3 regions of the Amycolatopsis sp. NPDC005232 genome follow, and region 1 is predicted to be linked to each of the others. Evidence: riboswitches for the same ligand, from Rfam matches in the RefSeq annotation. Region 1 holds a riboswitch; each other region holds the start of a gene.
The links. A riboswitch is a leader RNA that binds a small molecule or an ion and turns the genes downstream of it on or off. The one in region 1 is predicted to bind thiamine pyrophosphate.
Positions count from the first base shown of each region.

Region 2: it holds a riboswitch for thiamine pyrophosphate, as region 1 does, so the genes downstream of both, thiC (phosphomethylpyrimidine synthase ThiC) here and ABZU76_RS03060 (thiamine ABC transporter substrate-binding protein) in region 1, are expected to answer to the same signal.
Region 3: it holds a riboswitch for thiamine pyrophosphate, as region 1 does, so the genes downstream of both, thiO (glycine oxidase ThiO) here and ABZU76_RS03060 (thiamine ABC transporter substrate-binding protein) in region 1, are expected to answer to the same signal.

Region 1 is NZ_JBEXHL010000001.1:618,979-622,246, forward strand. Features, by position in the region: gene ABZU76_RS03045 (hypothetical protein) at 1-34, shown strand, start outside; gene ABZU76_RS03050 (hypothetical protein) at 42-476, opposite strand; gene ABZU76_RS03055 (4a-hydroxytetrahydrobiopterin dehydratase) at 898-1,185, opposite strand; TPP riboswitch at 1,219-1,332, shown strand; gene ABZU76_RS03060 (thiamine ABC transporter substrate-binding protein) at 1,356-2,414, shown strand; gene ABZU76_RS03065 (iron ABC transporter permease) at 2,390-3,268, shown strand, end outside.
Region 2 is NZ_JBEXHL010000017.1:109,162-112,429, reverse strand. Features, by position in the region: gene ABZU76_RS29800 (peptide deformylase) at 1-547, shown strand, start outside; TPP riboswitch at 1,327-1,458, shown strand; gene thiC (phosphomethylpyrimidine synthase ThiC) at 1,452-3,095, shown strand; gene thiD (bifunctional hydroxymethylpyrimidine kinase/phosphomethylpyrimidine kinase) at 3,224-3,268, shown strand, end outside.
Region 3 is NZ_JBEXHL010000017.1:100,250-103,517, reverse strand. Features, by position in the region: gene ABZU76_RS29750 (thiazole synthase) at 19-774, opposite strand; gene thiS (sulfur carrier protein ThiS) at 777-977, opposite strand; gene thiO (glycine oxidase ThiO) at 977-2,053, opposite strand; TPP riboswitch at 2,047-2,152, opposite strand; gene thiE (thiamine phosphate synthase) at 2,183-2,848, shown strand; gene ABZU76_RS29730 (hypothetical protein) at 2,845-3,268, opposite strand, start outside.

The sequences.
Region 1 (3,268 bases):
CATGGAGGAGCTGGTACAGACCAACGCCAGTTGACCGGAGGTCAGCATTCGTTCTTCGGAAGCTGGCCCTGTTCGCACAGCCACTCGCGCTGGGTTTCGCCGGAGGTTTTGCCGCGGCCGGGGCCGCCGGGGTCGAGGTAGCCCTGGTATTCCTTGCAGCTCGGGTTGAACTTGCGGGCATTGACGGCTCGTTGGCCGCAGCCGGGGCGGGTGTCGCGGATCTTGGGTTTGGGCGATGTCCGGGTGGTCCGTGGCGTCGAGGTCGACTGGGGTGGTGCGGAGGCCCGCGTCGGTGAAGGTGGCGGCGAGGTCGCCGAAAGCGGAGCCGCGGGAGGCGACACCAGCGCCCGCTGCGGGGCGGTGGGAGGCGACGCCGAGGTCGACACCGGCGCCGGCTGTGGGGCGGCGGGCGCCGCGCACGACGCGGCAGCCAGGAGCACCACGGCTGCCGCGCACGCGACGGACGAACGGTTCATGCCGAGTCGTCGGCACCGAACCGTCCGGTGTTCCCAAAAGTGAAAAAGAAGGGGCTCAGCCGAGCAGGCCGAGCACCACCAAAGCGGCCAGCGTGAACGCCGTCGCGAACATCGTGATCCAGGCGCGCTGGGTGGCCGAGAGGGTGGTGGGCGAGTTGTTCATCGCGTGTCCTAGCGGGGGGCGGGGCGGGCGGATTCCGCTGGGATAGCGCGCTGATCAAGGGTGGTGTTACGGCCTGTGGTCGAGATCACGGTGGGCGCGGAAAGTGCGCCACAGGACCGCGCCGGCGGAGGCGACCATCAGGGTGAACGCGATGGTGCCGACGACGATTGCCTGGGTCATGGAAAGGGGTCCCTCCTCGTGGAACGTACGAAGGGGGGACGTGTCAGACCGCGGAAGGTGTCGTGACAGTCGGGCGCGTCACACGGTGAGCGCGGCGTCGATCTGGCCGGCGAGCGCGAAGTCCTTCGAGGTGAGGCCGCCTTCGGAATGGGTGGAGAGGCGGAAGGTCACCGTGCGCCAGCGGATGTCGATGTCCGGGTGGTGGTCGGCGGCCTCGGCGAGTTCGGCGACGCGGACGACGTAGGCCACGGCGTTCGGGAAGGAAGACAGGGTCACCGAACGGGTGATCGTGGCGCCGTCGCGCTGCCAGTCGGGGACGGTGGTCAGGGCGGATGAAATCTCGGAGTCGCTCAGTAGTTGCGCCATGTGTCCAATGGTGAACCCGTTTGGGCTACGCTGCACGGTTGCCACGGGAGTCCGGTACGCCGGGCTGAGAGGCGGGTGCCCGAGACCCGCGACCGTTCGCACCTGAATCCGGATCATGCCGGCGCAGGGAGGCCTGCTCTCCTTGCTCACGGCGAAGTGCAGGAGGGCAGATGATTCCGCGGACCGCACGCACGGTGCTGGGCCTGGCCACGGTCACGGTGCTGGCGAGCGCGTGCTCGCTGTCCGGCGGCAGCTCGGGCGGCGACGCCCAGCAGACCCCGACGGTCACACTCGTCACCCACGACTCGTTCGTCGCGCCGCAGGACGTGCTCGACGCGTTCCAGCGCCAGTCCGGGATCAAGCTCAAGATCCTCAAGTCGGGCGACGCGGGGGAGCTCACCAACAAGCTGGTGCTCACCAAGGCCAACCCGATCGGCGACGTCGCGTTCGGCGTGGACAACACGTTCGCCTCGCGAGCGCTGAACGAAGGCGTCTTCCAGGCGTACACGAGCCCCGAGGCCGACCGCGGGCCGCAGCGGTACTCGGTGGACCCACAGCACCGCCTGAGTGCCGTCGATGTCGGCGATGTCTGCGTCAACATCGACCCCGCGTACTTCGCGAGCAAGCACCTGCCGGAACCCAAGACGTACGACGACCTCGCCGACCCGAAGTACAAGGACCTCACCGTCGCCGAGAGCCCCGCCACGGCGTCGCCCGGGCTGGCGTTCCTGCTGGGCACCGTGGCGAAGTACGGCGAGCAGGGCTGGCACGACTACTGGGCCAAGCTCAAGGCCAACGGCGTCAAGGTCGACAGCGGCTGGGAAGAGGCCTACACGAAGGACTTCTCCGGCTCCTCGGGCAAGGGCCCGCGCCCGATCGTGGTCTCGTACGCGTCCTCGCCGGCCGCCGAGATCGGCGACGACGGCAAGCCGCGCACCAAGGCGCTGCTCGACACGTGCTTCCGTCAGATCGAGTACGCCGGCGTCCTCGCGAACACCAAGCAGGTCCCGCAGGCCCAGAAGGTGGTCGACTTCCTGCTCTCGCAGCAGTTCCAGTCGACGGTCGCGGCCAACATGTACGTCTACCCGGCCCGTGAGGGCGTCGACCTGCCCGCCGGCTGGGCCGCGGCCGCGCCGCTGCCGCAGGACCCCGCGACTCTGCCCGCCGACCAGATCCAGGCCGGCCGTGAGAAGTGGATCGGTGAATGGCGCTCGCTCATGGGCGCGTAACGCAGGCGCAGACCGCGCGCACGGCGGGCCTGGCGCTGCTCGGCCTGCTGCCCGTCGCGTTCCTGGTCGTGTTCTTCGCTTGGCCGGTCGTCGCGATCCTCGGCCGTGGCTTCTCGGCGGGTGGTGTGGACACGGTCCTGGCCGACGCGCAGACGTGGCAGCTCGCCGCGTTCACGCTGGTCAGCGCCGCCGCTTCGACGGTCGTCGCCGTGGTCGCGGGGCTGCCGGTGGCATACGTGCTCGCGCGCGTGAAGCTGCCCGGCGTCGGGCTGGCGCGCACGCTGGTGCTGGTGCCGTTCGTGCTGCCGACGGTGGTCGTCGGGCTCGCGTTCCGCGCGTTGTGGCCCGACGGCGGCGTGTTGCCGCTGGTCCTGGCGAACGCGTTTTTCAACGTCGCCGTGGTCGCCCGGACCGTGGCCGGGCTGTGGAGCCACCTCGACCCGCGGGCGACGGAGGCCGCCCGCGCGTTGGGTGCCTCGCCGTGGCGGGCCTTCCGCACGGTGACGTTGCCCGCGCTCGGCCCGGCCGTCGCGTCGGCCGCGGCGGTCGTGTTCCTGTTCTGCGCCACGAGTTTCGGCGTGGTGCTCATCCTCGGCGGCGGCCGCTACCGCACGCTCGAGACCGAGATCTACCTGCGCACGGTCGACCTGCTGGACCTCTCCGGAGCGGCCGCGCTGTCGCTCATCCAGTTCGCCGCCGTCCTCGCCGCGCTCGCACTCGGCGCGATCGCCCGAAAGCGCCGCGAGAACTCCGTGAAGCTCAAGCAGTCCACTCCTCGCCGGCCGAGAAAAGGCGAATGGTGGACGGTCGGTGCCGCCACGGTCGTGATCGCGCTGCTGATGACGCCGATCGTC
Region 2 (3,268 bases), on a different contig from region 1:
CGCCGGCGATCCCGTGCTGCACCAGCCGACCCGTGAGGTCACGGAGTTCGACGAGCAGCTGCGCACGCTGACCGAAGACATGTTCGAGACGATGTACGCCGCCGAAGGCGTCGGCCTCGCGGCCAACCAGATCGGCCTCGACCTGCGCCTGTTCGTCTACGACTGCCCCGACGACGAGGGCGTCGAACACCGCGGCCTGGTGGTGAACCCCAAGCTGGAGACGTCCGAGGTCCCCGAGACCATGCCGGACCCGGACGACGACTGGGAGGGCTGCCTCTCGGTCCCCGGCGAGTCCTACCCCACCGGCCGCGCGTCGTGGGCGCGCGTGACCGGTTTCGACGTGACGGGTGAGCCGATCACCGTCGAGGGCACCGGCTACTTCGCCCGCTGCCTGCAGCACGAGACGGACCACCTCGACGGGTACCTGTACCTCGATCGCCTGGTGGGCCGCCACGCGCGGGCGGCGAAGAAGATGCTGAAGAAGAACAAATGGGGCGTGCCGGGGTTGAGCTGGCTGCCGCCGAAGGACGAGCCGGCCGAAGCCTGAGTTTCTTTGTCGACGAGTCTCCCGGTCCCGGGTTGGGGCCGGGAGACTTGTCGTTTCAGCGGGGTAGGCGGCCGGGGAAATGCTCGCGCACGACGGCGGGGCTCATCCCAGACCTGCTCCGGCATGGTGTCTGACGAAGGCACCGAACGATGACGATTCTCTTTTTGCCGGAGGCTTTCCTGCGCAGCCTTGATCGGTGTTGCGCCGGCGGGTTTTTTGTTGCGGGGGGCGGGTTTTCTGTTGTTGTCCACAACTCGGCTTCGCTGTGGACAACTCGGCTTCGGAGATTATTTTGTCGGTGGGGAGCGGTAGACTGGCCAAGGGCCGTTCCCCCGAGGATGGGTGGGGGCTTTCCCAAGGTAAGTTACTGGGGGCACAAGCGGCTCGGCCGCGATTTCCGGCGGTTGTGAGCCGGCGAGACGGTGAGCACGATCGGGAGCCTGGGCTCGTCAATGAAGACGAAGCCGTGCGCACGGTGGACAGGTAATCGCGCCGGCCGCGGGAGCAGTCGGCGGAAATCGCGCGGAATCCACGGAGCGCGGTGGCCTGGGGCCTCTTGACTGCTTCGGAACCCGGAAGAACCCGGACCGCGCTCATCGCCAACACCGCCCACCAGCCCGGCGAGCAGAACCTTCCTCACGAGATGCCCCCGAAGTCGGCGCAGGTGACGGCCACGTGAACCCCTGTCGGCCGGATGCTCCGATCCGGTGAAGAACACACCGGACGCGGGGCCGCCTTGTGCTCGCATGATCCGCCGTGGCATGGTCGAGGGACAACCTCATAACCAACGCGGGAGCTCGCGCCTTGGCGGGCTGAGAGGGCGGCTGGTGTCTGTCTGTGGACACCCGGTGCCGCCGACCGCATGAACCTGACCGGGTAATGCCGGCGTAGGGAGTGAACGTCGTTGACGACGCTGGAGAACGAGCCTGCCATCACGCCTTCCGTGACCACGGGACCGATCACCGGTTCGCACAAGGTCTACCACCGCACCGAGTCGGGCCTGCGGGTTCCGGCGCGGCGCATCGACCTGTCGAACGGTGAGCACTTCGACGTGTACGACACGTCCGGGCCGTACACCGACCCGGACGCGAAGATCGACGTCCACAATGGACTCCACCCGCTGCGCACGGGCTGGGCCGACGGCCGCGCGCACAACACCCAGCTCGGCTGGGCGAAAGCGGGCGTGATCACGCGCGAGATGGAGTTCATCGCCGCGCGCGAGCGGTGCTCACCCGAGTTCGTGCGCGACGAGATCGCGCGCGGGCGCGCGGTGATCCCCGCCAACCGCAAGCACCCGGAGAGCGAGCCGATGATCATCGGCAAGAAGTTCCTGGTGAAGATCAACGCGAACATGGGCAACTCGGCCGTCTGGTCCTCAGTGGAGGAAGAGGTCGACAAGATGGTGTGGGCCACCCGCTGGGGTGCCGACACGATCATGGACCTGTCCACCGGCAAGCGCATCCACGAGACGCGCGAGTGGATCGTCCGCAACTCCCCCGTTCCCGTGGGCACCGTGCCGATCTACCAGGCGCTGGAGAAGGTCAACGGGGAGCCGGAGAAGCTGTCGTGGGAGGTCTACCGCGACACGATCATCGAGCAGTGCGAGCAGGGTGTGGACTACGTCACCGTCCACGCTGGAGTGCTGCTGCGCTACATCCCCCTCACCGCCCGGCGAGTGACCGGCATCGTGAGCCGCGGCGGCTCGATCATGGCCGCGTGGTGCCTCGCGCACCACCAGGAATCCTTCCTGTACACGAACTTCGAGGAACTCTGCGAGATCCTGCGCAAGTACGACGTCACGTTCTCCCTCGGCGACGGCCTGCGCCCCGGCTCGATCGCCGACGCCAACGACCGCGCGCAGTTCGCCGAACTCGAGACCCTCGGTGAGCTCACGCACATCGCGCGCGAGCACGACGTGCAGGTGATGATCGAGGGCCCCGGCCACGTGCCGATGCACAAGATCAAGGAGAACGTGGAGCTGGAGGAGCAGCTCACCGGCGAGGCGCCGTTCTACACCCTCGGTCCACTCGCGACGGACATCGCGCCGGCGTACGACCACATCACCTCGGCCATCGGCGCGGCGCAGATCGGCTGGTACGGCACGGCGATGCTGTGCTACGTCACGCCGAAGGAGCACCTCGGCCTGCCCAACCGCGACGACGTGAAGACCGGCGTGATCACCTACAAGATCGCCGCCCACTCCGCCGACCTCGCCAAGGGCCACCCCCACGCGCACGAGTGGGACGACGAACTGTCCAAGGCCCGCTTCGAGTTCCGCTGGAACGACCAGTTCAACCTGGCACTCGACCCCGACACCGCGCGCTCGTACCACGACGAGACGCTGCCCGCGGAGCCGGCGAAGACCGCGCACTTCTGCTCGATGTGCGGCCCGAAGTTCTGCTCGATGCGGATCACCCACGACGTACGCAAGTACGCCGAGGAGCACGGTCTGTCCACTGTGGAGGCCATTGAGGCCGGCATGGCGGAGAAGTCGGCCGAGTTCGGCGAGCAGGGCAACAAGGTCTACCTCCCGGTCGTCGGGCAGTAGCTCCACCCGCAATTACCAATCCGGCCAAAAGCAGGCCGACCCCGCAACGGCACGTAACCGTTGCAGCGGAGCCATTCGGCCGTGACTGTGGTCGGATTGGTAATGATCGGCACAGTGAGGCAGTAGTCATGACTGAAACACCCCGCACCGCCCTCACCATCGCCGGATCCGAC
Region 3 (3,268 bases), on a different contig from region 1:
CGAAACCGGCCGCACACGTCAGCGCGGCGGGCTCGACGCGTGCGCCCAGAAGCGCTGCGGTACCCGGCCCGCGTCGCGCGCCAGGCGGCCCGCCTCGACGCCCGCGCGCATCGCCGCGGCCATGCGCTCCGGGTCCTTGGCGCGCGTCACGGCGGTGGACAGAAGTACCGCGTCGCAGCCGAGTTCCATGGCGAGGCAGGCGTCGGAAGCGGTACCGATGCCCGCGTCGAGGATGACGGGGACCATGGCGCGCGCGACGATGAGCTCGATGTTGTGCGGGTTGCGGATGCCGAGGCCCGTGCCGATCGGGGCGCCCAGCGGCATCACGGCGGCGCAGCCCGCCTCCTCGAGCCGAAGTGCGAGCACGGGGTCGTCGTTGGTGTACGCGAGCACGGTGAAGCCGTCGGCGGCCAGTTGCTCCGCGGCGTCCAGGGTTTCGAACGGGTCGGGCAGCAGGGTGCGGTCGTCGGCGTGAACCTCGAGCTTGATGAGGTCCGTGTCGAGCGCCTCGCGGGCCAGCTGGGCGGTCAGCACGGCCTCCGCGGCGGTGCGGCAGCCGGCGGTGTTGGGCAGCAGCTTGATCCCGAGGCGCCGCACGAGGCCGAGCACGCCGGTACCGCCGTCGGCGTCGGCTTTGCGCATGGCGACCGTCGTCAGCTCGGTGCCCGACGCGACCAGTGCGCGTTCCAGCACCGACAGGTTCCCGGCACCACCGGTCCCGATGATCAGCCTCGACGACAGCTTGTGTTCGCCGATGACCAGAGCGTCGTCCATCGTCAGCCTCCCTGCACCGCGGTCAGCACGTCGATGTTCGCGCCCTTCGGCACCACCGACGCCTCCCACTCGCCCCGGCGCACGACCTCGCCGTTCACCGCGACGGCCACGCCCTGGCGGGTCACGTCGAGTGCGTCGAGCACCTCGGACACGGTGGCGCCGTCGGGGAACTCGCGCCAGCTCCCGTTGACCTTGATCTCCATCAGACTCGCTCCTTCTGCAGCAAACGGGCGGGCGCGGCCGCCCCGATCTCGTCCGGTGGGGCCTCGCCGGCCAGCCACGCGACCACGGCGTCTGCGGTCACGGGGGCCATCAGCAGACCGTTGCGGTGGTGCCCTGTTGCCGCGTACACGCCTTCGCCGAGCTCCCCGATGTACGGCAGCGCGTCGCGGCTTCCCGCGCGCAGCCCGGCCGCGGTCTCGACGAGCTCGTACTCCGTGATGCCCGGCAGGATCCGTTCGGCGCCTTCCAGCAGCTCCCGCACTCCACGCGCGGTCACGGTCTCGTCGAAGCCCGCTTCGTACTGCGTCGCGCCGAGCACCAGCTCGCCGTCTGCGCGCGGCACGAGGTAGATCGGCCGGCCCTCGACCATCGCGCGCACCGTGTACGGCGGTGGCGGCAGGCAGCCCCGACGCGGCCGCAGCCGCAGGATCTCGCCCTTGAGCGGCCGCACGGCGTCGGCCAGCAGCGGGTGCAGCTTGCCCGTCCACGCGCCGGCAGCCAGCACGACGGGACCGGTCACATCGTCGAGCGAAGCAATCCGCGACGCCGAGAACTCAACTCCCCGCTTCGCGCACGCGGAGAGCAGCGCCGTCAGCAGCTTCCGATTGTCGACAGCCAGGTCGCCCGGCACGTGCAGCCCGCTGCGCACCGCACCCAGGCCCGGCGCGAGCCGCCGCGCCGCCCGCCCGGTGAGCCGTTCGACGTCGCGGCCCAGCGAGGCCAGGTACTCCGCGAGGATGTCGAGATGCCCGGCGTCGGCGCTGTCGAACGCGACCACGATCGTTCCGTGCGAAGCCAGCCCGGGGTCCGTGCCCTCCGCCGCGAGGTCCCGCGCGAACGCGGGCCAGCGCCGCAGCGACTCCTCGCCAAGGCTGAGCACGTGCTCCTCGCCCGGCCACGCCTCCGTGACCGGCGCGAGCATGCCGCCGGCCACCCAGGACGCACCGCGCGCGGGGGCCGGATCGACCACCGTGACGCGATGGCCTCGGGCCGCCGCGCGCCAAGCCGTGGACAGGCCGATGACACCACCGCCGACGATGGTGAGGGTCTCACTCATGGAATCACGCTCCCTGCGCCGGCATGACCCGGATCAGGTTCCACGGTCGGAGCGGCAGCTCCCTCTCAGCCCGTGCCTCGGGCTCCCGTGCGGACCACCCCACCGTAGCGCGCGGGTAACGTCCCCGCCATGCCCGCCCTGACCGGATCACAGATCCGCACCCGCCTGGCCGATTCGCGGCTGTACCTGTGCACCGACGCCCGCTCGTCGCGCGGCGACCTCGCCGAGTTCATCGACGCGGCGCTGGCCGGCGGCGTCGACATCGTGCAGCTGCGGGACAAGACGAACGGCGCCCCGCTCGAGGCCGCGCAGGAGATCGCGGCGCTCGAGGTGCTCGCCGAAGCGTGCGCGCGCCACGGTGCGCTGCTGTCGGTCAACGACCGCGCCGACGTCGCGCTCGCCGTGGGCGCCGACGTGCTGCACCTGGGTCAGGACGACATCCCCGTGCCGCTCGCGCGCCGCGTCCTGGGCGACGACGTGGTGATCGGCCGCTCCACCCACTCGATCGAGCAGGCCACGGCGGCGGCCGCCGAGGACGGCGTGGACTACTTCTGCACCGGCCCGTGCTGGCCGACGCCGACCAAGCCCGGCCGGTACGCGCCGGGCCTGGACCTCGTGCGCGCGACCGCGAAAACCGGTACCGACCGGCCGTGGTTCGCGATCGGCGGCATCGACACGGAACGCCTGCCGGAGGTGCTGGCGGCCGGCGCGACACGGATCGTCGTGGTCCGCGCGATCACCGACGCGGAAGACCCGAAGGCAGCCGCGCAGGCGCTCAAGTCCCAGCTCGGTTAGGGACTGGGGGTCGCAGACGGCGCGCCCTTCGTCTGCGGCGCGCTCGGCGTGGTCGACGGCGCCCCACCTGTGCTCGACGGCGGCGGGGCGCTGTCCGAGCTACTTGAAGACGTCGGGCTTTCGCTGGTCGACGTGCTCGAAGACGAGGTCGAGGGCGGCGGGGTGTTCGACTCGGTCTCGCTGGGCGGCGGGCTGTTCTGTGACGTCGCGGGCGGGTTGGTGTTCTCGTCCTGCTGCTGGTGCTGGCTCGTGCCCGGGTCGTGGCGGACGAAACCGGGCCCGGGCCCGCCGGCCAGCTCGACCACGACCGAGATGCCGATGGCCACGGCGGTGGCGACCACGCTCGTCCCGATGATGATCGGCCAGCGCAGCTTCCGCAGCTTGTCGGCGAAGGATTCCTCCGGCTCCGGCTGCTCCGGC